DNA from 2 places in the Dehalobacter restrictus DSM 9455 genome. Region 2 is predicted to be linked to the other one. Evidence: predicted binding sites of a transcription regulator. Region 2 holds the regulator's gene; the other holds the start of a gene.
The links. The regulator NrdR, encoded in region 2, represses ribonucleotide reductase genes. The targets are predictions, from matches to a motif close to CACNANATNTNGTG.
Positions count from the first base shown of each region.

Region 1: the regulator NrdR is predicted to act here: its motif matches at 1,401-1,414, upstream of DEHRE_RS12790 (vitamin B12-dependent ribonucleotide reductase).

Region 1 is NZ_CP007033.1:2,667,477-2,683,434, forward strand. Features, by position in the region: gene DEHRE_RS12775 (HD domain-containing phosphohydrolase) at 1-235, opposite strand, end outside; gene DEHRE_RS12780 (DUF1294 domain-containing protein) at 375-650, opposite strand; gene DEHRE_RS12785 (zinc-ribbon domain containing protein) at 999-1,298, shown strand; gene DEHRE_RS12790 (vitamin B12-dependent ribonucleotide reductase) at 1,492-3,885, shown strand; gene DEHRE_RS15055 (hypothetical protein) at 4,013-4,183, shown strand; gene DEHRE_RS14525 (CDIF630_02480 family spore surface protein) at 4,199-4,369, shown strand; gene DEHRE_RS12795 (TetR/AcrR family transcriptional regulator) at 4,565-5,146, shown strand; gene DEHRE_RS15405 (YhgE/Pip domain-containing protein) at 5,206-5,526, shown strand; gene DEHRE_RS15410 (hypothetical protein) at 5,629-5,775, shown strand; gene DEHRE_RS15415 (YhgE/Pip family protein) at 5,780-6,829, shown strand; gene nifJ (pyruvate:ferredoxin (flavodoxin) oxidoreductase) at 6,936-10,487, opposite strand; gene DEHRE_RS12810 (hypothetical protein) at 10,754-11,314, opposite strand; gene DEHRE_RS12815 (hypothetical protein) at 11,335-11,751, opposite strand; gene DEHRE_RS12820 (sensor histidine kinase) at 11,886-13,292, opposite strand; gene DEHRE_RS12825 (response regulator transcription factor) at 13,285-13,989, opposite strand; gene rd (rubredoxin) at 14,181-14,345, opposite strand; gene DEHRE_RS12835 (FadR/GntR family transcriptional regulator) at 14,562-15,293, opposite strand; gene sleB (spore cortex-lytic enzyme) at 15,433-15,958, shown strand, end outside.
Region 2 is NZ_CP007033.1:2,444,189-2,460,146, reverse strand. Features, by position in the region: gene feoB (ferrous iron transport protein B) at 1-1,868, shown strand, start outside; gene DEHRE_RS11790 (FeoC-like transcriptional regulator) at 1,891-2,178, shown strand; gene DEHRE_RS11785 (LolA family protein) at 2,275-3,000, opposite strand; gene htpG (molecular chaperone HtpG) at 3,380-5,257, shown strand; gene DEHRE_RS11775 (ZIP family metal transporter) at 5,265-5,981, shown strand; gene DEHRE_RS11770 (sensor histidine kinase) at 5,996-7,585, opposite strand; gene DEHRE_RS11765 (response regulator transcription factor) at 7,704-8,387, opposite strand; gene metH (methionine synthase) at 8,676-12,146, shown strand; gene DEHRE_RS11755 (hypothetical protein) at 12,257-13,000, opposite strand; gene nrdR (transcriptional regulator NrdR) at 13,278-13,736, shown strand; gene DEHRE_RS11745 (ribonucleoside triphosphate reductase) at 13,819-15,942, shown strand.

The sequences.
Region 1 (15,958 bases), 220 kb from region 2:
CATTCAACTGCTCCATTACCTCAAATCCATCAAGGTAAGGCATCCTTAAATCCATTAAAATCAGATCGGGATTATGCTCTCGATATAAGGACAGGGTTTCCCTGGAATCAGTGGTGGACATGATATTGCTGTATCCCGACATTTTTAACAGTTTTTCAAGTAACAAAATATTTACAGAATTATCGTCGACGATCAGTATTCTGGCCCTTGAAATACTATCAGTATTTATCTTCATCCGCCTCCCAATCTTTCACAAATCAACTGCTTATTAATGAGGAAATTTCCGGTCAGCCGGCCACTATATCTTAATATACCTTATTCTTATGGGAAATTCTAGATAAAAAATGTTTATCCTTGGAATCTCTACAAATTTTTTAAAATTTTTGCAGAAAATAAACAAGAACAGATATATTCAATATGATCAGAACAGGGATACCGTATATAAAGGCCTTATGCTTGGTTTTGTGCCGAAAGAAACGCATGGCCAGATAGATCCCCGGAGCACCAAATATCAGTCCTGTAAGAAAGAAACGGCGTTCAGGGACCCGCCGGCCTCCCCGTTTGGCCTTATATTTGTCCCACCCCATAACGGAAAAACCATAAATATTTACAAGGACAATGTATCCCCATATAAGCCAGTTATATTCCATATCTGCAGCCTCCTTGCTCAGTTAAAAACCATTTATGACCAAAATCATACCATGAATGAGACAGGAAAAAAATACGCAGAGAAATGCTTGAAAAGATATTAGGACTAAATAGGACAAAATATAAAGATATAGGACAAAACATAAAGATTAATAGAAAAAATGCTGAGAAGTTTGAAAAATTAGCCAGAATACTTTATACTTTGTTTTGACAATTTGTATTTTTTTAGTTATACTAAGTATTGCTCGTTAATATTTGAGGGATTAGAAGACCTTCTCGACTGCCTCAGGCTCAGGGAAGATGTCGAATCAACTTCCAATGAGGCGGGTAATAAATCTAGGAGGTCATTTATGTATAATGACAAAACACTAAGTTGTAAAGACTGTGGCCGTGAATTCACTTTTTCTGCATCCGAGCAGGAATTCTACGCTGAAAAAGGATTCACGAACGAACCAGGCCGCTGCCCCGAATGCCGTTCAGCAAGAAAAGCACAGAGCAGAAATGGTGGCTATTCGCGCCCTCAACGTGAAATGTTCCCTGCTGTTTGTTCTGCTTGTGGCAAAGAAACCACAGTACCTTTCCAACCTACTGGTGACAAACCTGTTTATTGCCGGGATTGCTACCAACCCCGCTCCAGAAACAACTGGTAATTTAATTGTTATCAGACCCTTCCGGGTATCTTACCCGGGGGGGTTTTTGTTTTGAGAGCCTATTTATTTTTTATGATTAATTTTTCCATTTGACCCCTTGACTACCAGATATAGTATCTGTAAACTTTATATAGTACTACTTGTAGTTTACTAACCGGATTTACAGTCCGAATGAATTTTGGAGGTATAAACGTTGCGTAACAATACGGAAGTTTGGAAAAAGTGGCCCAAAGCCAATCTTTCGCCGAATGCCAGAGTTGTCCTGGAACGGAGATATTTGAAGCAGGAAAATGACCAAAAATGCGAGACGCCGGAAGTGATGTTTTACCGGGTTGCTTCGGTCATTGCCGGCGCTGAAGAAAAGTATGGTAAGAATCCGCAGGAAATTGAAGATTTGACCAAAGAATTTTACACGGTCATGGCTAATTTGGAGTTTATGCCGAATTCGCCGACACTGATGAATGCCGGGCGTGACCTTGGACAGTTAAGTGCCTGCTTTGTTTTGCCGGTCGGGGACAGTATGGAGGATATATTTGATGCACTGAAACATGCAGCAATTATACATAAGTCAGGCGGCGGAACAGGCTTTAACTTTTCCCGGCTGCGCCAGAAGAACAGCATGGTGCGTTCCACTGGAGGGGTTGCTTCCGGTCCGGTTTCGTTTATGAAAGTCTTTAATGCCGCTACGGAGGCTGTCAAACAAGGAGGAACAAGACGCGGCGCCAACATGGGCATTCTTCGGATCGACCACCCGGATATTCTGGAATTTATCAGCTGCAAAGAAGATAACCGAGATATTAACAACTTCAATGTTTCGGTTGCTGTAACGGAATCATTTATGAAAGCTGTGGAAAATGACACGGAATATGACCTGATTGACCCTCATTCTGGAAAGTCGGCAGGTAAGCTCCCCGCCAAACAAGTCTTCGCTAAAATTGTTGACCACGCTTGGCGGAACGGTGAACCAGGCATGATCTTTATTGACCGGATGAACCGCGATAATCCGACGCCGCATATTGGCGTGATTGAGGCTACCAACCCCTGTGGCGAACAACCCTTACTCCCCAATGAAGCATGCAATCTTGGCTCCATTAATTTAAAGCTTATGGCGGCGGAAAAGGACGGAAAGACCGTAATTGACTGGGAGCGTTTAGGCTATGTCACAAGGCTCGCGACCCGTTTTCTTGATGATGTGATTGATATCAACCAATATCCTCTTCCCGTAATCGAAGAAATGGTCAAAGGAAACCGGAAAATTGGCCTGGGTGTTATGGGTTTTGCAGATTTGATGATTCTTCTGCAGACATCCTATATTTCCGAAGAAAGTACAGCCTTCGCCGAAAAGATTATGGAATTCATCCGTACCGAATCCCGTATAGAGTCCCAGCGACTGGCCAAGGAACGCGGTACCTTTCCTAATTATCAGGGTTCCATTTATGACGGCAAGATCGAATTACGCAATGCTACACTGACTACAGTTGCCCCGACAGGGACGATATCGATGATCTGCGGTGCTTCCAGCGGCGTGGAGCCGCTCTTTGCCGTGGCCTATACTAAAACGGTCATGGACGGTACGGCACTGATTGAGGTCAACCCGCTTTTTGAAGATTATGCGCATAAGTATGGCTTTTACTCAAAGGAGCTTATGTCCAAAATTGCCGAACGAGGTAACGTCTTCGGTTTGCCGGAAGTCCCGGAATGGGTACAGAAGGTCTTTGTTACCGCGCAGGAGATCTCTCCTGAATGGCATATCCGAATTCAGGCTGCTTTTCAAAAATATACGGATAATGCGGTTTCCAAAACTATTAATTTTGCAAATACAGCTACCTGCGAAGATGTTGCCGAAGCGTTTCGTTTAGCCTTTGAGCTTGGCTGCAAAGGAATTACGGTCTATCGGGACGGCAGCCGTGAACAGCAGGTGCTGTCTGCCGGAACGAAAGAAACTGCCAATCCGGCGGCTGATTTCAAAGCCACAGCTGAACCTGAGACGACTGCAAAGCTCGAGACCACCACTGAATCTGAAGCAACCGCTTCTGCACCGATGCCTACCATCAAGCCGAGGCCCCGCCCGCCGGTGACTGTCGGCGTCACTGAAAAGATTAAAATTGGTTGCGGTAATCTCTATGTTAGCGTAAACGCCGATGAAACCAGTATCTGTGAAGTGTTTACCAATACGGGAAGAGCCGGTGGCTGTTCTTCCCAATCGGAAGCAACCTCCCGCCTAATCTCGATCGCGATGCGTTCAGGTATCTCTGTTGATGCTATCATAGAGCAGATCCGTGGAATCCGCTGCCCCGCCTGCATCCGAAGAGAAGGTGTCAATGTCACCTCGTGCCCGGATGCAATCTCGCGGGTAATCAAAAAGTATAAGGATATCGGCGTAAACGGTAATTCTGCGATTATCAATCGCAATAAAACGGAAGAACCTGTCCTTTCGGATGATTTGAAGAAAACTGAAAAAGCCGTAATTAAAAAAGCTCAGGCCGCCGTCGCGATCGACAATGCCTGCCCTGAATGCGGAATGCCCGTGAATCACGAAGGCGGCTGCATGGTCTGCATCCACTGCGGCTATTCCAAATGCGGGTAAAATAACGACTTTTGAAAATGCACAGCCAATACACAGTCATCATTTTCCATTGATGACTGTGTATTTTTTTCTAAAAAATATCAAAAACTACAGGCAGCGAATAATTCTTGGTGAGGTGAATCACGCGATGGCGAAAGACAGACGCAAAGTCAAAGAAGTATTGACAACCAATAACTCGCTTGCTTGGGGTCACCTGAACAACACTCATCCGATGCCGGCAGGCTCGATTGCTTTTGCCAGTCCGCAGGCGATTGGCGGGATGGCTGAAGATAGAAGACGGTCCCCGGATAAAGCGTAGCGGAGGAATAGAAAAGTGGCCAATAATAAAAAGAAGGAAACTTTTATGGCGAACCCTGTTGAGAAACATACTACCGCTGCCTGGGACAGCCGCTTTGAAACAAAGAAGCCTGTATCAAATGTAGGCATTCCCGGAGAACTTGAAGTTCGCAATGCCAAAGAATATGTGGACTCTAACGAAAAATAAACAATTTGGGTCAAGGGGCTGTTGCAAAACGAATAGTAATCATTCGCATGCAGCAGCTCCTTTCCTATTGTTAATTACTTTAATGTAGAAAAATGCTTTCTTCTTGTGAATGATAAACTTTTTCTCTTGACAAATAAATCCTTAAAACATAGTATTTATACTGACTAGTCAGTATAAAGTGTAAAGGAGAAAGGGATGACAAACCAAAAAGATAAAGCAATATTTCAGGCTGCACTTCAATTATTCGCTGTCAATGGGTTTGAACGAACGACAATGGAAGACATTGCCTCTCAGGCAAAAGTTGCCAAAGGGACATTATTTTACCGGCACAAAAGCAAAGAAGAATTATTTGTCAGTATGATTCGCTGGACTATCGACCAATTTGTCGCAACAGTTAAAGAATCAGCCGAAAATGTAGAAGGAGCAATCCAACAGTTAGAAAAGTTAATTGAGGTTCAAACAAAGCTTTCCTTTGAACATCCTGAGTTTGCAAAAGTACTTTTAAGCGAAGTTTGGGGAAGACAAGACAGGCAACTCCTGCTGCGTGAAAGTTTAAGAGAATATTTGCAATTCATTGAAAAAATTATTCAGGAAGGAATAGAAAAGAAGGAAATCAGGCCTTTGGGCCCGGAACTTCTGGCTGTCTCCATATTTGGCATGACAGCGGCAGCAAGTCTTCGCATCCTATTATCCAATCAGAAGATCTCTTACGAAGCCACCGTAGAAGAAATCAAAGGGTATTGGTTAACTGGGATCAAATTATCAGAAAATCTTTGAAAAAACAATAGGAGCTGCAGTAGCTAATTAGTTATAAATAGCAGTTTGGAGGAAATGTCATGGCATTAGAGAAAAAACGTTGGAGAAAACGAGCAGTTATTGCAGCTGTAATCATTCTTCCCCTCATATACAGTGTATTTTTTCTTTCAGCGTTCTGGGATCCGTACAGCAAATTAGAGAAGCTTCCTGTGGCTTTTGTCAATCAGGACCAGGGCGCAGTTATCAATGGTAAGTCAAGAAATTTAGGAAATGAGATCACTGAAGAACTAAAATCCGATGAAAACATCAAATGGGTTTTGACTACGGACGCAGAAGCAAAGACAGGAATACAAAACAGAGAATATTATGCTGAAGTTTCGATACCGGCCGATTTCTCATAAAAAATAGCTTCGGCAGATAAATCAGATAAGAATGAGGGCATCATCATCTATCAACCGGAAGAGAAAAGAAATTTCCTTGCTGTCCAGGTTCTGAACAGAGTCATGCTCGAATTTAAAGATAAGGTTTCACAAAAGGCGACCAAAGAAATCGTCAGTGAAATGACGACCGAAATGAAAACGATTCCTGAGGATTTAGGTGAACACCGCCACTTTAGTCAGCCGTTCCCAACAGCTGCAGGCAGGAAGTAAACAATTGAATGACGGCATCGCATTAATCGATAGCAAGTCAAAAGAACTCATGAATGGTGCAACGCAATTGGCAAGCGGGGCAAATCAGTTAGGGACCGGCTTAAATCAGCTATCTGGTGGTGTAGGACAGTTGGCGGAAGGTTCCGCAGAATTGGCAGCTGTGTATCCACAACTAAATTCTGGTATCCAGACGGCTGCCATGGATATAGCGGCAGCTGCCCAAGGAAGCAGTGAACTGAACGCCAGTGCGGCTAAGTTTCCGGATGGCGAACAGCGGCTTCTAAACGGTAGTCAGACCTTGAATGATGGCATCAACGAGGCAAAGACTGCGGTTGCGGATTCAATCACAACAGCAAATGACAAAACGGCGAATCTTTCTGGACTCGATACCTACGCAGCAACACCTGTTGCGCTTAATCAGCTGAGCATTGATCCAGTGCCGAATTATGGAACAGCATTTTCACCGTATTTTATTTCGTTGTCATTATGGATCGGATCAATCCTCATGCTAATTGTTATTTACCTTGATCCGGAAATCAATTTTGAACGCCGTCTTTCAAGATATCTGCCTGCGGATCCAAGGTTTATTGGATTCTCACTGGTAGCTGCAGTTCAAGCGGTGGCATTAGCTCTTGTTTTACAGCACGGATTGCATCTGGTGGTGAAGAATGTTTTCATGTTTTATGTCGTGTGCATTCTGATTGCTTTATGCTTCACCGCCATTGTGGATTTTTTGATCGCGAACCTCAAGGATGTTGGCAAGTTTTTGGCACTTTTTTTACTGATCCTTCAGCTTACCGCTTGCGGAGGAACCTTCCCACTGGAGCTTGTACCACAATTCTTTGATATCGCATATCCATATTTACCAATGACATACGCAATCAATGCACTTAAAGAAGTAATATCCGGTGTCAACTACAGCTTTCTGTATGAGAATCTGTCTATATTGGGAGGCATCACAGTTGTAATTTTTGCAGTAAATCTACTGCTGAGCATCAGAGCAACGAAAAAGCAAAGGGAAAAATCCGCTGTTGAAATGACCGTTGTTTCATAGACAGGAGGTCATCTTCTTTCAATAATCGAAGGGGCCGTTGCAGAACGAATGAAAGTAAATTCGTCTGTAACAGCCCCATATAATTCTATAGCCGAATAATTGTAGATTAGGATTGGGAGGTTGCCATCTTCCTGTAGCTCTCATAACGTTCAGCAGCATGTTGTTCCGCCAAGCTAAACATGTCTTCGGCAATCTCAGGGAAAACGTTTTTCAAAGAAGCATAACGGATCTCGCTTTCCAGGAATTCTTTAAAGTTTCCTTTGGGTTCTTTGGAATCTAGGATAAACGGATTTTTACCCTGCTGCTTAAGATCCGGATTGTACCTGTAAAGATGCCAGTATCCTGCCTCTACTGCTTTTTTTTGCTGGGCCAGGCTCATCCCCATCCCGTTCTTAAGACCATGATTGAAGCAGGTGGAATAGGCAATGATCAGGGACGGTCCGTGATATCTTTCAGCCTCTGTAATCGCTTTGATCGTCTGCATCATATTCGCTCCCATTGCAATCTGGGCGACGTAAACATAGCCATAGGATATCGCCATCATGCCAAGGTCCTTTTTCCGGATCTTTTTGCCTGCGGCGGCAAACTTGGCAATCGCGGCTGTCGGGGTCGCTTTGGAGGACTGCCCGCCTGTATTGGAATAGACCTCCGTATCCATTACAAACAGGTTGACATCGTCCCCGCTGGCCAGGACATGATCGACACCATTATAGCCGATATCATACGCCCAGCCGTCCCCGCCGATTGCCCAAACTGAGCGTTTGACGAGATAGTCCTTTCTCTTCAGTATTTCACGGATGACAGGAAGACCCAAGGCAGCGTTGCCGTTCAATACCTGAAGCACTTTGGCGGAAGCGGTCAGCGACCTTTCCCCGTCCTGGTACGCATCGAGCCATTCTCTGAAAGCTGTCTTGATTTCTTCGGACAGCTCCATCGCCAGGGCTTCCTGCATCAGGGCAGAAATTCTTTCTCTGATCTGCAAAGCGCCGAGGTACATGCCGTATCCGTACTCCGCGTTATTTTCAAAAAGTGAGTTGGCCCAGGCCGGTCCTCTGCCCTCGGCATTGGTCGTATACGGGATGGAAGGGTAACTTCCTCCCCAAATTGAGGAACAGCCTGTCGCATTCGCGATCATCATACGTTCCCCGAAGAGCTGCGTCAGCAGTTTGACATACGGCGTTTCCCCGCAGCCCGGGCAGGCACCGTTAAACTCCAGCAGCGGACGGATAAACTGGCTTCCTTTTAAGGTATTGCGGTCCATACGGTCTTCCTTGGGCCGGATGGATAACGCATATTCCCAGTTTTCCGCTTCCATTTCGATTTCGTGTTCGGCTGGTTTCATGATTAATGCTTTTCCCGGAGCAGGACAAATGTCGGCACAGTTCATACAGCCTGTACAGTCCAGAGGGGCAATCTGTATACGGTAATGCAGGCCCTCCAGTCCTTTTCCGGCAGCTTCCTTCGTTATAAATGTCTCCGGTGCCTGGGCTTTTTCCTGATCATCCAATAAAAAGGGTCTGACCGTCGCATGCGGACAAATATAGGCGCACTGATTACACTGAATACATTTGTCTATCTGCCATTCTGGAATCTGGACTGCAATACCGCGTTTTTCATAGGCTGTTGTCCCGAGAGGCGTACTCCCGTCCTCCATCCCCAAAAAGGTACTGACAGGAAGCTCATCTCCCTCAGAGCGCGCAATCGGCCGCTGAATTTTCTTGATAAATTCGGGTTCTTCTTTGAGCTCCGTTTTTTGATCCTGGGCACTCTCCCAGGAAGCAGGCGCCTCAATACGGATAAGCCGGCTGATGCCTTGATCTACGGCGGCTTTGTTCATTTCAACGATCTTCTGCCCTTTCCGGCCGTAGGTTTTTTCAATCGAATTTTTCAGATACCGGACGGCATCTTCAATCGGTATGACATTCGCCAGCTTAAAGAATGCGGCCTGCATCACCATATTGATCCGTCCGCCCAGGCCAATCTGCGAAGCAATATCAATTGCGTCTATGACATAGAAATGGATGTTGTTTTGAAAGATCGTTTTCTTCAGGTATGCCGGAAGATGCTCTTCAAGTTCATCAAGGCTCTTCCACGGGCAATTCAAAACAAAAGTGCCATTTTTTTTGATTCCTTTCAGGAGATCATAATGGTAAATGAACGATTGATTATGGCAGGCAATGTAATCCGCGCTGAAGACCAAATAGCGGGACTTAATCGGACTTCTGCCGAATCTGAGGTGGGAAACCGTTGTCCCTCCTGATTTTTTGCTGTCATAGGAAAAATAGGCCTGGGCGTTAAGGTCGGTATTGTCCCCTATAATCTTTACCGCCGATTTGTTTGCCCCGACAGTCCCATCGGAACCAAGCCCCCAGAACTTGCAATTGATGGTCCCTTCCGGGGTTGTATCCAGCCATTCGCCCTCCGGTAAAGAAGTACCGGAGACATCATCCACAATCCCGATGGTAAAATGATTTTTTGGTTTGTCCTGTTTCAGATTCTGGTATATCGCCAGGATCTGAGAAGGCGTTGTGTCTTTGGATCCTAGCCCATACCTCCCCCCCACGATAACCGGCTGATAGGCTATTTGTTCCGGAGTCCCATCCGAGGTGTGCCTGAATAATTCTAGAATATCGAGGTAGAGCGGTTCGCCTAATGCTCCCGGCTCCTTGGTACGGTCCAAAACCGCAATTTTTTTGACGGAAGCGGGTAATACATTAAAGAAATATTTTGCCGAGAATGGCCGGTAAAGATGAACGATCACCATCCCGACCTTTTCCCCTCTCTTCTGCAGAACGTCAATCGTCTCTTCAACCGTGTCACAGACTGACCCCATTGCCACAATGACATTTTCAGCATCCGGTACTCCGTAATAATTAAAAGGGTGATAGACCCGTCCTGAAATTCTTTCTATTTCCCGCAGATAGCCTTCTACAATATCCGGGACCTTCTCATAAAACGGATTGGAAACCTCCCTGAACTGAAAGTAGACATCCGGATTCTGCGTTGATCCTTTTACAACGGGGTGTTCAGGACATAAGGAATGATCCCTGAAATCCTGAAGCGCCTGATGGTCTACAATTTCTCGGATCTCTTCCTGTTCAATTAAGCTGATTTTTTGATACTCATGCGATGTACGAAATCCGTCAAAGAAATGAAGAAACGGAATTCTGGATTGGATTGCACTTAGATGAGCGACATATCCCAAATCATGTGCTTCCTGGACGTTAGTTGATGCCAACAGCGCAAAACCTGTCTGCCTGCAGGCCATGACATCCTGATGGTCGCCGAAGATGGACAGCGCATGGGTTGCCAGTGCTCTGGCACTTACATGAAACACGGCCGGCAGCAGTTCCCCGGCAAGCTTGTACATATTCGGAATCATCAGAAGCAGCCCCTGAGAAGCGGTGTAAGTAGTGGTCAGCGCTCCTGAAGCGAGTGATCCGTGAACGGCTCCCGCAGCACCAGCTTCAGATTCCATTTCCACCACTTTTACAGGCTGACCGAAAATATTCTTTTTGCCGTGCGCCGACCATTCATCAATACCTTCGGCCATTGGAGATGACGGAGTGATCGGAAAGATGGCGGCAACTTCAGTCAGGGCGTAGGACGCCAGCGCTGCAGCTTCATTGCCATCCATCGTGGCCGTTTTCATTGGCATCAAAAGACCTCCTTTTTAGCTTAAGCTTGATCCATATTTGTGATCCATTATTAAATTGATGACCCAGTGCCTCGTTAACTCAGTACTAAGCTTTATGATCTATATTATTGATACTTTCCAGCGAAAAATGCACAGAAATGCAAACCAATCAATTTTGCAAGAATTACAAAAAAATACTGCCAATAGTGCGTTACTATTAGCAGTATCTCAGAGGCTTATGGTTAATCTCATTTTTGATCTTTCATCAGACAATTACTGGAGAATGTCTAATCCAGAAAATCCTCTAAATCTTCAATCGTCGCTTTCAGCGTCGTAATTCTTTGTTCTTGTGCCATAATAATATTATGCAGCGTTATTTTGGCCTGAGCAATATCCAGTTCTTTTTTTGTCTTTCTGAGATCAACGACTTGCTGCTGAACGTCGCCCAGCTGGCCTCCTATCTCAGCTTTATCTTCCTTGAGCGTCTGCAAAAAGTCCTTCAGCGGAGCAAGCAGGGCATCCATCTGTTCATCGGTCAAATTCTCATTCTGTTGTCTAAGATCATCAATCTTGGCAACTGCATTATCGCGAAGCTGAGTTAATTGATTGCGCAAATGGATCGTCTCTGTTTTATTGGCACGGATTTCATCAAATAAAGGCTTGAGTTCCTTCTGCCATTGCTGGACAGTAACACCCTTAGCTTCAGTATTCGCCTGCTTGTTGCTTTGGGAACTCTGTTTACTTGATGTGCCATCCGTTGTTTTGTCTGTCTTGGCCAAAACCAATGCACTGTTAAGGATTAAGCAAACACTCATAACAGCCAGTACCAAGACTTTTATTCTTTTCATATTGCTTCCTCCCCACAATGCTATTTCAGGTCATTTTCCTCAATATCATCCATCGCATTCACAGTGTTGATGATTTCATCAAGCTCTCTGGAAATCTCGTCCAATACAGCTTCTTTTTCTTCATCTGCCGACCGTGTGCCTGATTTTGCAACCACCGAAATTTCTTGATTATCGGATTCCTTGTTTTCTTTCTTGTCTGTTTCCGTTCCGTCTGTCCCCGCTCCATCGATTCCTGCTCCGCCGGTTTCTGCTCCATCGATTTCTACTCCATCACTTTGCACCTGATCGCCTTTGTTCGCGGATTGCTGGTCTTCAGTCTGAACACCGTTTCGCGGCACTTCGGAATTCTTCGATTGATCCGTTTGGCCCGAGCAGCCGCTCAGCGTGACAAAAAAGGAAAGAATTAGGAATGCCGTTAAGAACACTCTACCTTTCATCACTACCCTCCTGATACTTCAGGCAGGCAGACCATCGGTCTACAGCCTTACTATAAAGAAAAAATATCAAAGCAAAACAGATGAGTTGTAAATAATACGTAAAATTATGACCGTACTTTTTAAAATTCTAGGTATTATCCAGGGAAAAAAATCACAATCTCCGTTCCCTGCCCATAGGTGCTGGAAGCGCTAATTCTGCCGCCGTGCTGCTCAACCAGCATCTTGGTGATGTTAAGACCAAGACCGGTTCCGCCTTCCACCTCCTGCCGGGATTTATCTGCCCGGTAGAATCTCTCAAAAATAAATGGCAGATCCTGTGGTGCGATTCCCTTCCCGTTGTCCTGAACGCTCAATTTGATCCCGCCGTCTTCCGGCGTTACAGTCAGTTTGATTTTTCCGTTCTTTCCGGTATATTTCAACGCATTATCCAGGATATTGATCAGGATCTGTTTAAAACGATGCTGATCTGCATAGATTTCCAGTCCGTCCGGACAATCCATCATCAGCTCTATGTTTTTAGGATTTTCCCTCATCCCTGTGCTTTCCAGAATCTCCTCCAGGGTATTCCCGACCAGGAAATACTTCCTGGTGAGTGTAATCTCCCCCGACTGAATTTTCGCTGATTCCAGGATTTCACCTGTCAGCCCCATTAAACGGTTTGTTTCCGTTTTAATAATATTCAAATACTTTGGATAGTCCTGAGGTTTTACCAATCCATCCAGCATTCCCTGGACAAAACCGTTGATCGATGTCAGCGGAGTTCTCAGATCATGAGACACACTTGCCATAAAATCCCGCCGCATATTTTCGGCCGTACTGATTTGGTTTTTCATATTATTGAAGGCTTTTGCCATCTTTTCCAGCTCATCACCTGAATGAACTGCCAAATCATTGATCTGCTCTCCGGCGGCCAGCTGTATCGCTCCCTCTTCCATGATTTTCAACGGCCTGGTAATTTTAAGGGCTGCCAGATAAATCATGATACCGCTTAAGATAACTGCCGCCAGCGCAGAACACCATATGATCATATTGATCTTTTGAATATAAGCGTAGATTTCGTCAAGCGGAGCAAAAAACAAAATAGCTCCTTCAATCATATTGCCCTGGCCGTAGGGGACCCCTAAAAAGGCTACATCTGCGGCAAACCTGTCCGAGTATTGCTTTTTCCGGGAAACTTCCTTGCCCTGCAGGATGCTTTTTAAATCTTCAAACAGGTACGCATCCAGCAGTTTCTTATCCAGTACCAGATTCTTATTCGCAAGAACCTCCGGATTCAGCCGGATTGCATAAATCCGTGAACCCGTCATCGAACCCAGGATATCCAGCGAATCATTTAGTTCCGAATAGGTTATTTCGGCCTGTTCATACTTCCCAAGCAGCAGAACCGTTTCGGCTGCCGCAGCACGCATTTCTTGCTGCTTTTCCCCGAATACATAGTTGTTAAACGCATAGGAGAGAAGAACGGCAATGACAGCCATCACCGCAATGATCAAGATCAGATAGGTAAAAAACAGTTTTGAGAAAATTGTTTTCTTAACCATCAATCTCCAGCTTGTATCCTACTCCCCAGACGGTACTGATCCGGCAGTTAGAATAAACACCCTCCAGTTTTTCTCTCAGTTTGTTGATATGAACATCAACAGTCCGGGTATCTCCTTCATATGAGTATCCCCATACTTTTTCCAGCAGCTGATCTCTGGTAAAAACCATATTTCTGTTCTTGAGAAGGAAATACAGCAGCTGGATCTCTTTCGGCTTCAGTTCTATTTTTTCGCCTTCCAGTCTGGCCTCATAACGGTTCATATCCACCTGGATATTTCCGATATTCAGAACATTGGTTTCAGCTTGTTGATCTGCTCTATCCTTCGTTTCATATCCTTGAACGTTTTTTAGTCTGGCTTTGACCCTGGCCACTAGTTCCCTCGGTTCAAAAGGCTTCACAATATAATCATCGACACCAAGTTCAAACCCCTGAATCTTATCTTCCATCAAATCACAGGCAGTCAGCATAATGATCGGAACAGAGCTGATCTGCCTGATCATTTTACAGACTTCCCACCCGTTAATGACCGGCAGCATGATATCGAGAATCACTAAATCTGTTTTTTCTGTTCGCAGGACATCGAGCGCACTGCTTCCATCATGAACCATATAAAGCTGGTATCCCTCATTCAAAAGATAAAGTTCCAACAGCTGGCAGATATTGTGATCATCATCAACGACAAGTATGCTTGTCATCCATCGTTCACCCCCACACTTCCGGAAAGGAAAAATAAGTTGCCAATAGACCAGACAACTATACCTGATGCTATTATATCAGTTTTTTTCCAATTCTGTCATGGTTTTTCAAATGAAAAGAGGATGCCGAATAACATCCTCTCTGGTCAATCTTTATTTAAAATCAAAGTGAAAAAATAATCGCAATTCTTCTATTCAACAGCAACTTCGAATTCGTCTTTCCCGGCCCCACACAAAGGACAAACCCAACTATCGGGCAGATCTTCAAAAGCTGTACCGGGAGCAATCCCACCATCCGGATCTCCTTCAGCCGGATCATAAACATAACCACATACTGTACATTCGTACTTTTGCATTCAAAGCGCCTCCTTTGTCAATTTTTTTCATTATAACCGCAGGTTTTCTTGAAAACAAGAGGCTTTCAGCTAAAATATTCACTGAATTTTCGCGGTTATTCCTGCACTCTCTTAGCTGCGCGGCGGTCCATAAATCCTGAACGATTTACGGATACTCTTTATCCAGCTTGTAAAACAGCAGCACTACAATCAGGAAATAGATGTATACCAGGCATACTAATACTCCAGGATATCCCTAATTCTTTCAAATCTTTTCAGTTCCTGTTGGGCTTTGGAAAGATGGGCATTCATCAGCCGGTTAGCTGATTCGTTATCCTTATTCTCCACAGCCTGAAAGATCTCCAGATGTTCCTGATAAAGCATCTGTCTGTTTTCAAAATAATAGGTCCGCACCCACTGCTGATACGTCGATCGTAAAACCTGACCGGATATATCCAGAGCGGTATTGATCATTCGTTCCAGAAGCGGGTTTTTGCACATCCCGGCTAAAGCGAGATGAAAAGAGACATCATCCTTCTGGACATTTTTGCCTTCCGGCAGATCCTGTTTCATCTTTTCAAACAATATGTGCATGGCGGCAATATCGCTGTTATCCCTGTTTCGGGCAACAAGATCAACGGCTTGGGTCTCCAGAGCAATACAGATATCAATAATTTTTTCGAAATCATTTTCCAGCAAAAAAATAAAACTTAGAGGTTCAATCACTGCATTGGATGGAGAACGTTTGACAAAAATTCCTTCTCCCTGCCGGATATCGAGAATCCCTGTCAGGCTCAGCGCTGATAATGCCTCCCTGACCGAAGTTCTGCTTACTTCAAACTTTTCGGCAAGAATACTTTCTGTCGGTAGCTTATCACCCGGATTCAGCTGACCCTGAATCATAAAGTTTTTGATCTGCTCAAGAATAATCTCTGTAGTTCTCCTGCTCTTGATCGGCTTGATATCCATGCCCATACTCCCTCACAGGTATCCGACAAAATATAGTTATACGATTGTATTATAACATATGACTTCAAAATATGGGAAAGCGGATAATATTCGGTATCTTAAGCCAGACTATGGAAAAAAAGAATCATGAGGTGGTTGTATGTCATTATCTCCCCATCCAACGTATAAAAGAATTCTTGTTGTAGTGATGACCCTCATGCTGTGTGCATCCTCCTTGAGCAATGCTGCCTTGGGAGACCGCAATCTTTCACGCGGATCCCGCGGGCCGGAGGTAGCGGAACTCCAAAAAAGGCTGTCTATGCTGGGATATGTGATCGGTTCAATTGACGGAATCTATGGACGTCAAACCGAGGCCAGGGTCCGTTTGTTTCAAAAAGAACACGGACTAGGCGCAGATGGTATAGCCGGAACCAGAACCATACGTGAGCTCAAACGCTTGACAGGGGAAAGTGTGACAGTCGGCGGCACAGCGATTGGATATAAGAATTCGGATATTAATCTTTTAGCCCGTCTGGTCAGTGCCGAAGCTAAAGGAGAGCCCTATCGCGGACAAATTGCCGTTGCCTCTGTTGTGTTAAACCGTATCCAAAGTTCCTCATTTCCAAATACGATTCCAGATGTTATTTACCAACCCGGTGCTTTTTCTCCAGTAGCAGATGGGTCCA
Region 2 (15,958 bases):
AGATCAGCGTAATTGACTTACCCGGGGCGTATAGTCTTTCCGCCAGTTCGGAAGATGAAATGGTTGCGGTAAACTATATTTTGCAGGAAAAACCCGATGTTGTTGTGAACGTGATTGACTCAGCAAATCTGGAGAGGAATCTTTATTTCACGTTACAGCTGATTGAGATGGATACAAATGTAATCATTGCTTTAAATATGACAGATGAAGCAGTGAAAAAGAATATTTTCATCAATACAGCGAAACTTAGAGATGCTCTTGGCGTATCGGTTGTCACTACAGTGGCAACGAAGAACAAAGGGATTTGGGAGCTGCTAGAGACTTCAGCGGCAATGAAAGTAAAACCAGGCCGGCCCGTCCAGCCAGACTATTGGCAAACGATGAACCGGGAATCTGGAGCTTTGGCTGAGGCCCTGGTCGAAGAAGGTATTGCTGGTAAAGAATCGGCGAACTTGGTGGCTGTCAGGCTGCTGGAGGATGAGGCTTTTGCTCAAACGCAAATAGCAGGTTGTCCTACCCTGGAAAAACTGGCTGACAAGGAAAAAGACAGAATAACCAGCCGTTTTGGTCTTGAACCCGGAATCTATCTGGCAGACCAGCGTTATATCTTTATCGGCCAAATCATTAAGGATTGTGTCCGTAGGGAAACGCCTCCGCAAAGAGATCTGACAGAAATGATTGACAGGGTCGTGACAAATAAATGGATCGGGATTCCTTTGTTCTTTGTAATCATGTTTTTGCTGTATCAAATCACAATGGGTCTCGGCAATAATGTTCTTGGGGGCTATGTGGACAGCGCCTTCGGGATCCTGGGGCGGTATGTTTCCGGCTTGCTGGTAAACGCTCCGGTCCTGGCCAAGTCCTTTGTCAGCGATGCCCTGATCGGCGGGGTGGGTTCTGTACTCGTATTTGTCCCGATGATGTTTACCATGTATTTCTTGATTTCTTTTCTCGAAGACAGCGGTTATATGGCCAGGGCAGCCTATGTTATGGACCGGCTGATGAATGCTGTCGGGCTGCACGGAAAAACGGCCGTTGCAATGATTGTCGGCAGCGGCTGCAATGTGGCCGGAATCATGTCCACCCGAACCTTGGACAGCCGGAAAGACCGCATGATCGGCATTTTAATCAGTCCGTTTATTTCCTGCAGTGCTAGGCTTCCAGTCTATGCGCTGTTTGCCGGGGCATTCTTCAGGGGCAAAACGATCGGCATCATACCGTTGGCAGGATTGGTCATTTTTTCACTGTACCTTTTAGGGATCATGGTTGCTGTTGCCGCGGGGAAAATCCTGAGTGAAACACTGTTCAAACAGGAAAAATCCTACTTTGTTATGGAACTTCCGCCTTATCGTCTGCCAACGCTGAAGAGCCTGATACAGCACATGTGGGAAAAAACGGAGTCGTTTGTCAGAAAAGCAGGGACTGTGATCCTCGGGATCGTCGTTCTGATCTGGATACTTTCTGTTTTCCCAGTCGGCGTTGAACCAGGCAGTACCGAAAGTCTCCTTGGAAAATTAGGCGCAGTCATCGCACCTGTATTATCCCCGGCTGGTTTTGGCAGCTGGCAGGCTTCTGTAGCACTTCTTGTCGGGATCGGTGCCAAGGAAGCAATCATTGCGACGTTCGGGTTGGTTTACGGGGCAGGCGAAGGAATGCTCGGAACAGTCTTAGCACAGCATTTTACGCCGCTCTCCGCCTATGCCTTTATGGTAATGACCCTACTTTATTCACCCTGTGCAGCGACAATCGGAATAATTAAAAAGGAGACTAATTCTGTTAAATGGACACTGTTTTCTGTTCTCTACTCACTGATCATTGGCTGGATCGCGGCGGTGCTGATCTTTCAGCTCGGTTCGTTGTTCATCTGAAGAATAGGCAGGAGGTATTGCGATGCTGATCAATTTGTTAACAGAAATTGCCGATAAACAAGCAAACTCCTTTTCTTCGCTGGCAAAAAAATTAGACCTCGATCCAGAGATGATCAAACAAATGCTGAATGACCTGCAACGACTTGGATACCTGACTGCGGATAATGTAGCCTGCGTCAATGAACCATGTAAGGGGTGCGGGGGCTGCTGCAGCAAAGGAAACGGAGAAGCGGGAGCAATCTTGTGGACGCTCACGGCAAAGGGGAGGGTACTTTTGGAAAGTTTAAAAAAAATACTGCCAACAGTATAAAACAATTAACAGTATCTTCTAGATTTAAAGTTACGCTTGTTTAGGAGTTCACCCTAGCAGTTGGAAATATGAAAAAACCATTCATCCTATTATCTGTTATTTATTGCTGTCGAGATTCATCATGCCGTTAATGTCGACCACTTCCATTCCTGACGGCAGGTCGAAAGTCCCAGCGGGTACGGCACCTGTTCCAATTTGCAGGTTTTTGAATTCCATAGTGGTCATCTCGCCCCCTGCCTCATATTGGGCCTTCACAACAATGCCGTACTCGGTGCTGATCCATTCCTTGACAGTTGATCCTTCGCTGGTGAAAGTAAGGACTTTGCACTCCATGCCATTGACCGTTTCAGTCCCGCCTATTGTATACTTAGATTCAACGAGACCACTGACATAATCAACAGGGGTGGTGATGTCCGGACCGTTATATTCACTTAACGTCATTCTCATGGCGCTGTTCTGACCCGAGATATAAGTAGTAAACTCCTTCTTGGACTTATCAAAAATAAAAGTCATCTTTGGGCCGTTAAAGGTGCCCTCCATTTTCATTTTCTGATCCTTGAGCCAGACTTTGCTTTCCGAAGATGCTCCGCCGCCAACAATCACATAATCATAGGTCATCTCTTTGACCAGCTGTCCTTTTCCGATCAGACCGGATACAATTTCATTATCATCAGGTAAAGTTTGCGTTTCTGTTTCTGTCGGAGCCGAGGTTGCTTCATTTTGGGCAGCTGATTCTTCTTTCCCGCCGCAGCCGGATAAAGCCCCAACGCAAAGAAGCAGCAAAACGAGCAAAAGCGCAAGATACCGTCGCGTCAATCTCATGATATTTTCCTCCTATACCTTCTTTTGTATTCGGATAATGGAATTTAAAGATTTAATCATTCCATAAGAATGATGGCAACTCTATTAGCGAATAAATCTTCAAAAATGATATTTTGTTAAACGATATTTCGTTATATTATTTTTCGTGATGACTCGTAAAAAGTCCTTTATATACGTATCATTTTATTCCAAAAATTAGAACACCATCCTGAATACTGGAATATTTTTTTTGGTTTCAGTGATAAAAAGTCAGAGGAACAAGTATTTGAAGGAACAAGTATTTGAATGTTAGATTTTTTTCCATTCCATGGTATAATATGATGGTCGATTTTTGATTCGACCAAAGCACAGCCATATGAAATGATTGGGAGGGTTGGTAATGATGAATAACAATGTTGAAACTAGGGAGTTTCAGACAGAAATCACCCAGCTGCTGGATATTGTTATTAATTCTCTCTATACGGAGCGAGAGATCTTCTTAAGAGAATTAATATCCAATGCAGCTGACGCTACGGAGAAACTGCGCTACTGCAGGCTCACCGAAAATGAGATAAGCGAATCCGAACAGCCGCTGGAAATTTCCATCGAAACGGATGAAGAAAAGCACACGCTTACCATTACCGATAATGGGATCGGAATGACCAAAGAAGAACTAATTGAAAATCTGGGTACGATCGCCCATTCAGGATCCAAGGAATTTATCAGACAGCTGACAGAGGTCAGGAAGGCCGGATCCGGAAGCAATACCGATTTAAGCCTGATTGGACAGTTCGGCGTCGGATTTTATTCGGCGTTTATGGTTGCGGAGAAAGTAACACTTTATACCCGCTCTTTCAGACCGGACTCTGAAAGCTGGATCTGGTCTTCAAACGGAGCAGGAAGCTATTTAATAGAACCGGGTGACCAAAGCAATTATGGGACCAGGATCGTTCTCCAGTTAAAAGAAAATGCCTATAATTTCAGCAAAGCTGACGAAATCAACAGGATTATCAAACAGTATTCGAGTTTTGTCCCTTATCCAGTGAAAGTCAACGGTGAAAAGGTCAATACCGTCGAAGCAATATGGACGAAAAACGCATCTGAAATCAGTGAGCAGGAATATACGGAATTCTATAAATATATTGACAATGCTTTTGACGAGCCATTCTACAGAATGCACTTTTCCTCCGATGCACCGCTTTCCATTAAAGCACTGCTGTTTGTGCCCGGAGAAAATTATGAGCGGTTCGGCTTCAGTAAAATGGAGAGAGGCGTTAACCTATTCTGCAAAAAAGTCCTGATTCAGGAAAAATCCGAAGCCATCGTGCCGGAGTGGATGCGGTTTGTACGCGGCGTCATTGACAGTGATGACCTTCCCCTGAACATTTCCAGGGAGACCCTTCAGGACAATGCGCTTGTCGCCAAACTGAACAAGGTAGTCACTGGCAGATTTTTAAAGTATCTCGAAGAACAAGCCAAAGATGATCCGGCCAAATATAATCAATTTTGGGAAAAATTCAGCAGGTTTATCAAAGAAGGAGCAGCTTCGGACTATGCCCACAAGGACGCACTGGTCAGGCTCCTGCGCTTTGAATCCAACATGACGGCTGAAGGTGAGCTGATTTCACTGGAAGGCTACGTCGGAAGAATGAGAGAGGAACAAAAAGCGATCTATTATGTCAGCGGCTCCAACCGTAAAGTGATTGAATCCGGGCCGTATCTTGAGATCTTTAAGGACAAGGGCATTGAAGTGCTTTATACGTATGAACCGATTGATGACTACATCTTAAGCGGGCTTCCAGAGTTCAAAGAGAAGAAGATTGTTGCGGCCGAACAGGACAGTCAGGATCTGCCGGATTTAGATGCTGAGCAGCCCAGTAATGCCGAAAGTGATATTCCCGAGGATGAAGTGAAGGCCTTATTGGATTGGTTCAAAGAAACTCTTGGGGACAGGGTAACCGAGGTGCGTGCTTCCAAACGTCTCGTGGACAGTCCCGCTGTTGTGCTCAGCTCATACGGAACGCATAGCATGCAGAAAATGATGCAAATCATGAATAAGGATATGGAAGGTATCCCAGCGGGGATTTTGGAGATTAACAGCCAGCATCCGGTCATTCAAGGAATCAATGAGCTGCGCAAGTCGGGCGACACATTTGCTGCGGCAGCGGCAGAACAGATTCTGGAAAACTCCCAGATTGCCGCCGGGCTGATCGTCGATCCCAGGAGTATGGTCAGCAGACTCTACAACATCCTGGAAAGAGCGGTTGTGAAGAAATAATACCGGAGTGATTATTATTACCATTCTACTCTACGGGTTGATAGCAGGTCTGGTTACCGGGCTTGGCGCTGTCATCTCTATCTCGATAAAAAATATCACGAACAAGATACTTTCAATATCGCTCGGATTTGCGTCAGGAATCATGATCGGGATATCTGCCTTAAGTCTGATTCCGACCAGCTTGGACATGAGCAACAGTATCATTTGTATTGCCGGTTTTGCAGCCGGGGCTCTGTTCTTGTTTCTGGTGGATATTTCAATGCCGCACATTCACAAGGTTGAAGCGGATTTGAGTAACTATGCCAAGATGGGGTATTTTATCGCGCTCGGAATTACACTGCATAATCTTCCCGAAGGGATCGCGATCGGCGCGACCAGCGAAGTATCGTATCACATGGGTATCATGACAGCCTTAACAATCGGTCTTCATAATATTGCTGAAGGTCTTTGTGTGGCGATGCCGCTGTGTCTCGCCAACGTCCGTAAATCGAGGGTCGTCCTGATCACGACCATGACCGGTATGTCAACGCTGCTCGGTACCGGGCTGGGAATGATTCTTGGCCTGATCTCTCCGCTTATCATCGCTTTCTTTCTGGCGTTTGCGGCCGGAGCAATGATCTATATCAGCAGTGACGAACTGATTCCGAAAAGCCACCATTCCCACAGTGAATATGCCAATGTCGGCATCATGCTCGGCTTCATTCTGGCATTAATCCTGTCATAGAATTATCTGTGGCATCAATTACTTTGTGTCATCAAGCTATCGTTTTTCACGAGAACCAGCGGGAAAAAAATCGTAAAGGACGTTCCTTCTCCAGGGGTGCTTTCGACCCGTATTTCTCCTCCGCGAAGGTACACCAGTTCCGATACGATTGCCAGGCCGAGTCCCGATCCTTGGCCTTTTCCATGGGAACGGGAACGGTCTCCCTGGAAAAATCTTTCAAAAATATGAGGAACGTCTTCAGCCGGGATTCCTTCACCGTTATCCTTGACGGATAGAATAAAACGGGAATTCTCTGATTTGGCGAGGATATCAATCGTTCCGCCGGAAAGTGTATGTTGAATAGCGTTATTAACAAGATTGTACAGAATCTGTTTCAGTTCATCAGGTTTTAATGGAAGCACTTGCGACGTATCCAGGACTTCCGAGACGAAATCGTCAATTGTCCGGAAATCCTGGCCGTTGAATCTGAAAGTACGGTCTTTAAGCAGCGGGGCCAAAAGCGGCATAAGTTCAGGAAGCACATCGTGCAGTCCGGAATTGAGCTCTTCGGAATGATCGCTGTTTATTTCTTCTTGGGCAATCCGATTTAAGGTCAGAAGACCTTCGGTAAGCCTGATCAGTCTTTCTGTCTCGATCAGCATAGTCTGATGGGCAGCATCTAAAGTTTCTTTATCTGTCATACCCGTCCGCTGAAGTATTTCCAGGAAGCCTCTGATCGAGGTCAGCGGAGTCCTGAGTTCATGAGAAGCATCGGCAATAAACCGGGCCATTCGGTTTTTAGCCGATCTTTCCGTATTTAGAGCATTTTCCATCTGTCCGAGCATATGGTTTAAAGCTTCCCGAAGCTGCTGAATTTCCGAAGCGGTTTTATTCATATACGGAAGGCGCAGGTCATAGCGGCCGGCGGCAATCTTGCGGGCCGTATAGGAAATGTTCAGAAGCGGTTCCAATGGTTTCTGCAAAACCAGCGCCGTAAAAAATGTACTGAGCAGAATAATGATGATCGCGTTAAAAGTATACCCTCTGAGATTTCGGCTCAAGATCAGGTCCTGCTCAGCCAGCGGCTGACCGATCAAAGCATAGCCCGCATAGGGCTGAATATCGTTGTTTTGTTCCAGGGGGAGACTGTTTACCGAAAGCTGGTTCGTTACGACCGGGGCCACCATCAGCATATACTGCTGTTCGTCGGTATCCTCAAAAATAAAACATCCGCCGGATCTCGCCTTCTCAGCAAGATCAAACTGCAGTTGGCTGCGGCTGAGATTAGGGACCGTGCTGTTCGCTTTGCCGTAGCTGTAAACAATCGATTTAAGTTGATGGTCGCTGGTATAAAACGCCACAAAATTTCCCGGGCGGAGTTCGGAGAATCTTCCCGGAGGAAACTCACTGCTCGAAAGCCAGCTCCCCATACTGTTCCGTATGGCGTAATAGTCTGAAAGCAGGTTCTGCTCCACGCTCTGATACAGGGAATTTTTCAAGGAAGTATACCGAATAGCCCCAATTAACGTAAAAAAAATGATATGGCACACCCAGAAACGCAGCAGGAGCTGCCCTACAAGGGATTGCCGCCAAATATTCAATTTTTCCAGAGGATGAATTTTCATGATGATCTCCCTAATGTGATCATACTTAAAGCACAACAATTGAAATGTTAAACATTCAATGCGTCATGATATTCCTGTGTAAAATGCTTGATATTTGATATCTCGTGCAGACTGCCGGTTACTGCTGCTCCGTCTGCAGGTGGTAACCGAGGCCCCTGACGGTTTTAATAATTGTATGGTCCAGATCCCCAAGTTTCTCTCGAAGATAGCGGATATATACCTCGACGATATTGTCCTCTCCTTCAAAATCGTAACCCCAGATGTGAATCAGGATTTGTTCTTTACTCAACGTTTGGTTGCTGTTCCATAATAGATAGGACAGCAGTTTATATTCAGTAGGAGAAAGCTGCAGAGGCTGATCATCGAGCAGGATTGACTTTTTCAGTTCATCGATCGTAAACCGGCCAATGGTTCTTTTGCCGGATAGATCCGGGAAACGGTTACGCAGCTGAACCTCGATCCGGGCCAGCAGCTCGTCAAAGTGAAAAGGTTTGACCAGATAGTCATGGGCTCCGAGGCGCAGTCCTTTGACAATGTCTTTGGATGTATCCTTGGCAGTCAGCATAATCATGGAAGCACCGGATATTTCCGGGATGGATTCACATAGTTCATATCCGTCCATGACCGGCATCATAATGTCAAGGATGATGACATGAGGTTCAAAGACAGGGATTATTTCCAGTGCCTTTTTTCCATTGTCCGCTGTTCCGATATCGTAACCCTCCTGCTTCAGCCCCAGGCTGAGCATCTGGCGGATTGAAGCGTCGTCATCCACGACAAGTATTCTGAATTTATTGGCCATTCGTTTATTCCTCCTGTGTCTTTAAAATACACGATTATTCTGAAAGGAAACTGAATACAGTCATATTTGTCTGAATATCGCCATATATTACTATTTTAACGGTTTGAGCAATTTTAACAAGAATTTTCTGCAGCTCAGAATATCCGGATATGCTGCTTAGAATATACAAAAATGATTACGCAGGAAATACGAAATGTATAGATTGGATGAATCGTATAATCATGGTAAAATAATATGATAAACCCAAGGAAAGCTTGGAGGAAAAGTTTGCAAAGAAGTGGTGAGACCATGAAACAACAGATTTTTAATGAATTGCTTGCGAGAAAAATTCTGATTCTGGACGGAGCAATGGGGACCATGCTTCAGCAGAAGAATCTGTCTGCTGAAGATTTTGGAGGGCCTGAGCAGGAAGGCTGCAACGAAATCCTGACGCTCACCCGTCCTCATATCGTGCGTGATATTCATGAGGCCTATCTGAAAGCCGGTGCGGATATCATTGAAACCAATACCTTCGGAGGTACAAATATTGTCCTTGGGGAATATCATCTCAGGGACAGGGATATGGAAATCAACGAGGCTGCGGCACGGCTGGCCCGCGAAGCGGCCGACAAATGGGCCACAGCGGAAAAACCGCGGTTTGTAGCTGGATCCATGGGTCCGACGACCAAGATGCTGGCCTTTGGAGGCGGTATTGCTTTTACTGACCTCGAAGAGGCTTATTACCGCCAAACTCTTGGCCTTATTAAGGGAGGCGTCGATCTGTTGATCGTCGAAACTTGTCAGGATACGCTGAATATCAAGGCGGCAGGACTCGGAATCCAGCGTGCCTTTGCTGAACTTGGGTGGAAAGTGCCGCTGGTCGTTTCCGTGACGATTGAACCCTCGGGTACGATGCTCGCAGGGCAGAATATTGAAGCCTTATATATTTCGATACAGCACCTGAAGCCGGTTGCCGTCGGCATGAACTGCGGTACCGGCGCAGAACTGATGAACGATCACCTTAGAACATTGGAGGGAATTGCCGCTTGTGCCGTGAGCTGTTACCCGAACGCTGGGCTACCGGATGAAGAAGGCGGTTATCGGGAAACTCCGGAAGAGTTTGCCGGAAAGATGGCCGCTTACGCAGCCAAAGGCTGGCTGAACATCGCCGGCGGCTGCTGCGGGACGACGGACCGCCATATCGAAGCGCTGGCCGCAGCCCTGGCCAAGTATGCTCCAAGACGGACAATGGCAGCGGAACGGAGCAGCATCACCGGGCTTGAACCGGTCTGGCCCGAAGAAGACAACCGCCCGCTTCTGGTCGGCGAGCGGACCAATGTGATCGGTTCCCGCAAATTTAAGGAACTGATCGCCGGTGAATATTATGAAGAAGGTTCCGAGATTGCCCGAAACCAGGTCAAGAAGGGTGCTCAGATCATAGATGTCTGTGTGGCTAATCCCGACCGGGACGAACTGGAGGATATGGTCAGTTTTCTACCCCATGTTGTTAATAAAGTCAAAGTGCCGCTGATGCTGGATACGACCGATCCTGCGGTTTTGGAAGCTGGACTCCGGCTGATCCAGGGCAAAGCAATTATCAATTCGATCAACCTTGAAAATGGACGGGAACGCTTCGATGATGTTGTTCCGCTGATCCGAAAGTTCGGGGCTGCAGTCGTGGTCGGATTAATCGATGAACAGGGTATGGCCCTGACCCGGGAGCGCAAGCTCGAAGTGGCCGGACGCTCTTACGATCTGCTGGTGTATGAATATGGTCTTTCGGCTGCCGATATTATCTTTGATCCGCTGACATTCCCGGTAGGGACCGGGGATGCTAAGTATCTCGGTTCCGCAGTTGAGACCATTGAAGGCCTGCGCCTGATTAAGGCCAAATATCCGGAATGCAAGACGATTCTTGGGATCAGCAATGTCTCCTTCGGTCTGCCTGCGGCAGGCCGGGAAGTGCTGAATGCCGTATTCGTCTATCTGAATACCGTAGCCGGGCTGGACTACGCGATTGTTAATTCCGAAAAACTAGAACGTTATGCGACGATTCCGCATGAAGAGAAAAAACTGGCCGAAGACCTACTCTTAAATACGAATGACCAGACCTTAAAAGCCTTTACCGATTTTTACAGAGAGAAAAAGGTCACGGAACAAAAACAGACGTCCAGGCTTTCCGTTGAGGAACGGCTGGCAGGAACGATTGTTGAAGGCTCCAAGGAGGGCCTGGAAAACGATCTGTACGAGGCCCTGACGAAATACCGGCCGCTCGAAATTATTAACGGCCCGTTGATGAAGGGGATGGAGGAAGTCGGCAGCCTCTTTAACAGGAACCAACTGATCGTGGCTGAAGTTCTGCAGAGTGCCGAAGTCATGAAGGCAGCGGTGACCATCCTAGAGGCCTATATGGAAAAAGCCGAAGAGGCGGTCAAAGGGAAGATCCTGCTCGCGACGGTCAAGGGCGATGTCCATGATATCGGTAAGAATCTTGTGGAAATCATCCTGTCCAATAACGGTTATAAGGTGATTAACCTTGGCGTCAAAGTCAGTTCTGAACAGCTGATTGAAGCGGCTAGGAAAGAGGCCCCTGATGCGATCGGGTTATCCGGACTTCTGGTCAAATCAGTTCAGCAAATGCTGCTGACGGCCCAGGACCTGCAGGCAGCCGGAATCAATACCCCGCTGATTCTCGGAGGCGCGGCTCTATCCCGAAAATATACCGAAGAAAAGATCGCTCCGCAATACGGCGGACCGGTCCTGTATGCGCGCGACGCTATGGATGGCCTGAATCTCCTGAATGGTCTGAAAAGAAAGTCAGCCAATGATTCCGGAAGCTATAACGCAGCTAAAAATAATGATCAGGCCGGTAATGCTGGTACGATTTCCGGTAACATCCCAGACAGTATCTCCGGCAGTATTTCTGACAACCACATCGAAAATAAATTTTCGCCGGTCAGCTTTGACGGACCTACCTGCCGCCCGCAGCATACAGCACGGGAGGTCCTTCTGGATTATCCGCTGGCGGAGATTATCCCGAACTTGGATCTGCCTTTTATCCTGAGGCGTTATCTCGGTGTCAAAAACAAACTGCGCCACTCTTCCCAGGAAGAAATCAAGGCAGCGGAAAGTCTCCTGCTGGATTCCGCAGATGTTTCTCAAGATAAATCAGCCAAAATCCAGATATTTGTTCAGGATTTCCTGGAAGAGATCCAAGAACACAAGCTGATTACGGTCAATGGGGTATTTGCGTTTTATCCGGCCTGTGCGAACGGAAATACGGTCGCTATTATGGATTCAAATATTGTCCTTGAAGAACTCAGTTTTCCGCGTCAGCAAAAAGATAATGGCCTTTGTCTGGCTGACTATGTCCGCCCCCGGAACAAGCATGTTGGACAGGAGCAGGCGTATGATTATCTTGGAATGTTCGCGCTGACCACGGGCCTGGGGATTAAAGAAAAGGCCGAGAATTACCGGGACAAGGGTGAATACCTGAAGTCTTTTCTTCTTCAGGTTCTGGCCCTGGAGCTGGCTGAAGCATTTGCTGACATCATGCATGAGAAAGTGCGTAAAATCTGGGGGATTGACAATGGCATCCGGGTTTCTCCGGGCTACCCGATCTACCCTGCACTGGAAGAACAGGCTAAGCTATTCAGACTGCTGAAACCGGAGGAGATTGGAATAACGCTGACAGAGAATTTCATGATGGACCCCGAAGCGTCTGTTAGCGCTGTTGTTTTTTCTCATCCCGAGGCTAAAATATTTAATATTAACCGTTGATCTCTGCAATAAACGCCATGAAATCCCGTCTCGAGACTGAGGCGGGATTTTATGCGTTTTTGTATCGTTAACCAATTTTTATAGAATCTTATTGTTTGTATTCGAATTTTTCAAAAACCATAGTTTTGCCTTCTTCTGCTAAATAGACTTGAAGCATAATTCTGATTTTGATCAAATAGTTCATAAGAATTTTGGACAGTTGGATTTTGAACAACAGGCTGGACGAAGGTACTCGGTGCTTCCTGGTTAGGAGAAGGAACTATCGGCCCGGGGACTATTTGGTTCTGCGGACGGATTCCAGTCGGGAAGGACTGAAGATTTTTACCAAAGCTAAACAAGCCTCTCCGTGTTTTTTGACGCTTTCTGTTTTGCTTTTCAATTTTTTTTTCTGCTTTGGTTTGTTTTCTCCCGCGTACACCTGCTTCAGATTCTATTCCTGTTTCTGTTCTTTTTGTCCTTTTTATACCTTTACTTGTATTAATAACTGTACCTGGACCGGTGCTTATTCCAGTACCGGTACCATTTCCTGATCCTGCTTCTGTCACCATTGTCTTTATTCCTGTGCCACTGTTTGCCTGGGGATTTCCGGGCAAGAGGAATGAAGGGGGATTTCCTTTAAAAATGACTTTATTAATAAGCGGATAGCCGACCCGGTTCAATAAAAAGGTACCGGTTTTACGGGCCATAGGAATACCTATTCTTTTAGCAAGTGGAAGTCCGACTTTCCTGGCAATGGGCATGCCAATTTTTTCAGCAACGAGGGGACCAACTTTACCGGCGATGTATGGCTGAAGTTCCCTCAGTACAATCGGTGCAACTTTTTGCAGAAGATAGGAGGGTTGACCAATACTCATGGGGATTCCTCCTTATGGTTATAATGGAATATATTTACAATAAAAGGATATGTTTTTTTGACGGAAGTGTGTTTGTCTTGATTTATTTATTTTGCAATGATTTGGGACTTAAGTAATGTTTTGCATGAAATCTTCAAGAACTAAAATCGCAAGCAAAACGTAAAATAATCCATATAGAAGGCCTTAGATGCATAAAAACGCCAATAAAAGGCTATTGCTTACTATATATAGTATTGATAAAATAAGGAATATACAAGATATAGGAAGGATGAGGGTATTGCGCTGTCCTTTTTGCCAGAGTGACGACACGAAGGTGCTGGATTCCAGACAAATTGAGGAAGGTACTGCTATCCGACGCAGGCGGGAATGCGATGTCTGCACAAAGCGTTTTACGACGTATGAGCGCTACGAGGATTTTCAGCTGATTGTCGTGAAAAAGGATGGCAGAAGAGAGCCCTTTTCCCGTCACAAACTATTGTCCGGATTGAACAAGGCCTGTGAAAAGCGTCCCGTGTCCACTGAGCAGCTGGAAACAATGGTCACTGATATCGAAAGAGAAATGCGTGATATCAACGACCGCGAAGTGCCGAGCGAATTGATCGGTGAGGCCGTCATGAAAAAACTGTTTGCAGCAGATGAAATTGCGTATATTCGCTTTGCTTCTGTTTACAGGCAGTTCAAGGATATTCAGAAGTTTATGGAAGAGTTGAACGGACTGGTAAAGCGTCGCAAATAAAACAGTCCCCCAATTGAGATCCTTGCGATAAAGACAGGATATCCATGCAAATAAATATATATGGGAGCAGGAGGACTAAGCCATGTACGTTGTGAAAAGGGATGGAAGAAGAGAAATTTTTAATCAGGAGAAGATTCGCAAGGCGGTAGAAAAGGCTTTTATCGCTACCGAAACCCCCAATGTCACCAACTGGGCGAAGATCGTTACCGACAGGGTATTCTCGGAATTAGAAGCTGCTTACAGTAAGAATGAAGGCTTCCAAATCGAGCAGATTCAGGACAAAGTCGAAGATGTCCTGATGCAGACAGGAAATACCAATGTCGCCAGAGCATATATAAGATACCGCTTCCAGCATGAAATCATTCGAAATCAGGAAAGCGCCAAAAACGATAACAATCAATTATTCTCTGATTACCTGGGGCTGGGAACCTGGGAAATCAAAGAGAATTCCAATATGGGATTTTCGGTTCAGGGGCTTAACCGGTTTGTAACCAGCAAAGCGACCAATGCTTTCTGGCAGTCCCTGCTTCCGTCTGAAGTCGGCAAAGCGCACGATTCCGGTGCTTTGCATAATCATGACATGGGAGATCTTGCTCCATATTGCGTCGGCTGGGATCTCAAAGACCTGCTTCTGGTAGGTTTTAGGGGCGCGGAAGGCAAAACGACCTCCAGACCGGCCAAACACTTTCGTTCCGCACTCGGACAGATCGTTAATTTTGTTTATACCTTACAGGGAGAAGCTGCCGGTGCTCAGGCACTCTCCAGCTTTGATACCTATCTTGCTCCGTTCGTCAGAGTGGATAACCTTGATTATAAACAAGTCAAACAGGGGATTCAGGAATTTATTTTCAATGTCAATGTCCCGACCAGGGTAGGTTTCCAGTCTCCATTCTTTAATATTACGCTCGATGTGCGGGCGGCCGAATCAGCCATCAAAGATGAACCCGCTGTCGTTGACGGCAAATTCCTGGATACGCCGTACCGGGAATATCAAGCTGAGATGGATATCATCAATATGGCGTTCTGCGAGGTCATGCTCGAAGGTGATGCTGACGGCAATATTTTTAGCTTCCCGATCCCGACGTATAACATCACGAAGGGCTTTGACTGGAACAGTGAAGTATCGAGAGCGATCTTCAAAATGACCGATAAATACGGAATCCCGTATTTTGCGAACTTTATCAACTCCGATATGAATCCGGAGGACGCCAGAAGCATGTGCTGCCGTCTGCGTCTGGACAACAGGGAACTCAGAAAACGCGGAGGTGGCCTGTTCGGAGCCAATCCGCTCACAGGAAGCATTGGAGTTGTAACCCTGAACCTGCCGTTGTACGGCTATCTGGCTAAAGGCAACTGGGATCAGTTCATCACACTGATTGATAACCACATGAACATCGCCCGGTCCTCGCTGCAGACCAAACGCAAAACGCTGGAGATCCTGACGGACAATGGCTTGTACCCCTATACCAAATTTTATCTGAGAGATATTAAAAAACGTTTCGGCAAGTACTGGACGAACCACTTCTCGACGATCGGTCTGGTCGGCATGAATGAAGCGATCCGTAATTTTACTTCGGACGCCGATGACATCACCACTGTTTTCGGACAGAATTTTGCCAAGGAAACATTGAACTATATGAGAGACCGCATCCAGGAATTCCAGGAGCAAGACGGAGACCTCTATAACCTTGAGGCAACGCCCGCGGAAGGTACGAGCTACCGTCTAGCCAAAATCAACAAAAAGCATTATCCCGATATGATTACGGCCGGTGACAATGAACCCTATTACACGAACTCCACTCACCTGCCTGTGGGCTATACCAGCGACCTGTTCCGCGCCGTGGAGCTTCAGGATGACCTGCAGACGCTTTATACCGGAGGGACCGTGCTTCACGGTTATCTGGCTGAAAGTCTCGATGATCTTGCCGTCGCCAAGGCTGTCGTACGCAGGGTATTTGAGAACTTCCAGCTGCCGTATTTCACGCTGACTCCGACCTTCAGCATCTGCGAAGACCACAAATATATCAAAGGTGAACATTTTAACTGCCCCGAGTGCGGCAGGGAAACCTTAGTCATGACGAGGGTCACCGGCTTCTATAGACCGATCTCCGCCATGAACCCCGGCAAACAGGAAGAGAAACAAGAAACTGTTAAATATCGTGTTACGGGCGTCACGCCAAGTCTGTTTGACGGCGTAGCGAAATAACAACCCAAGTCAATAA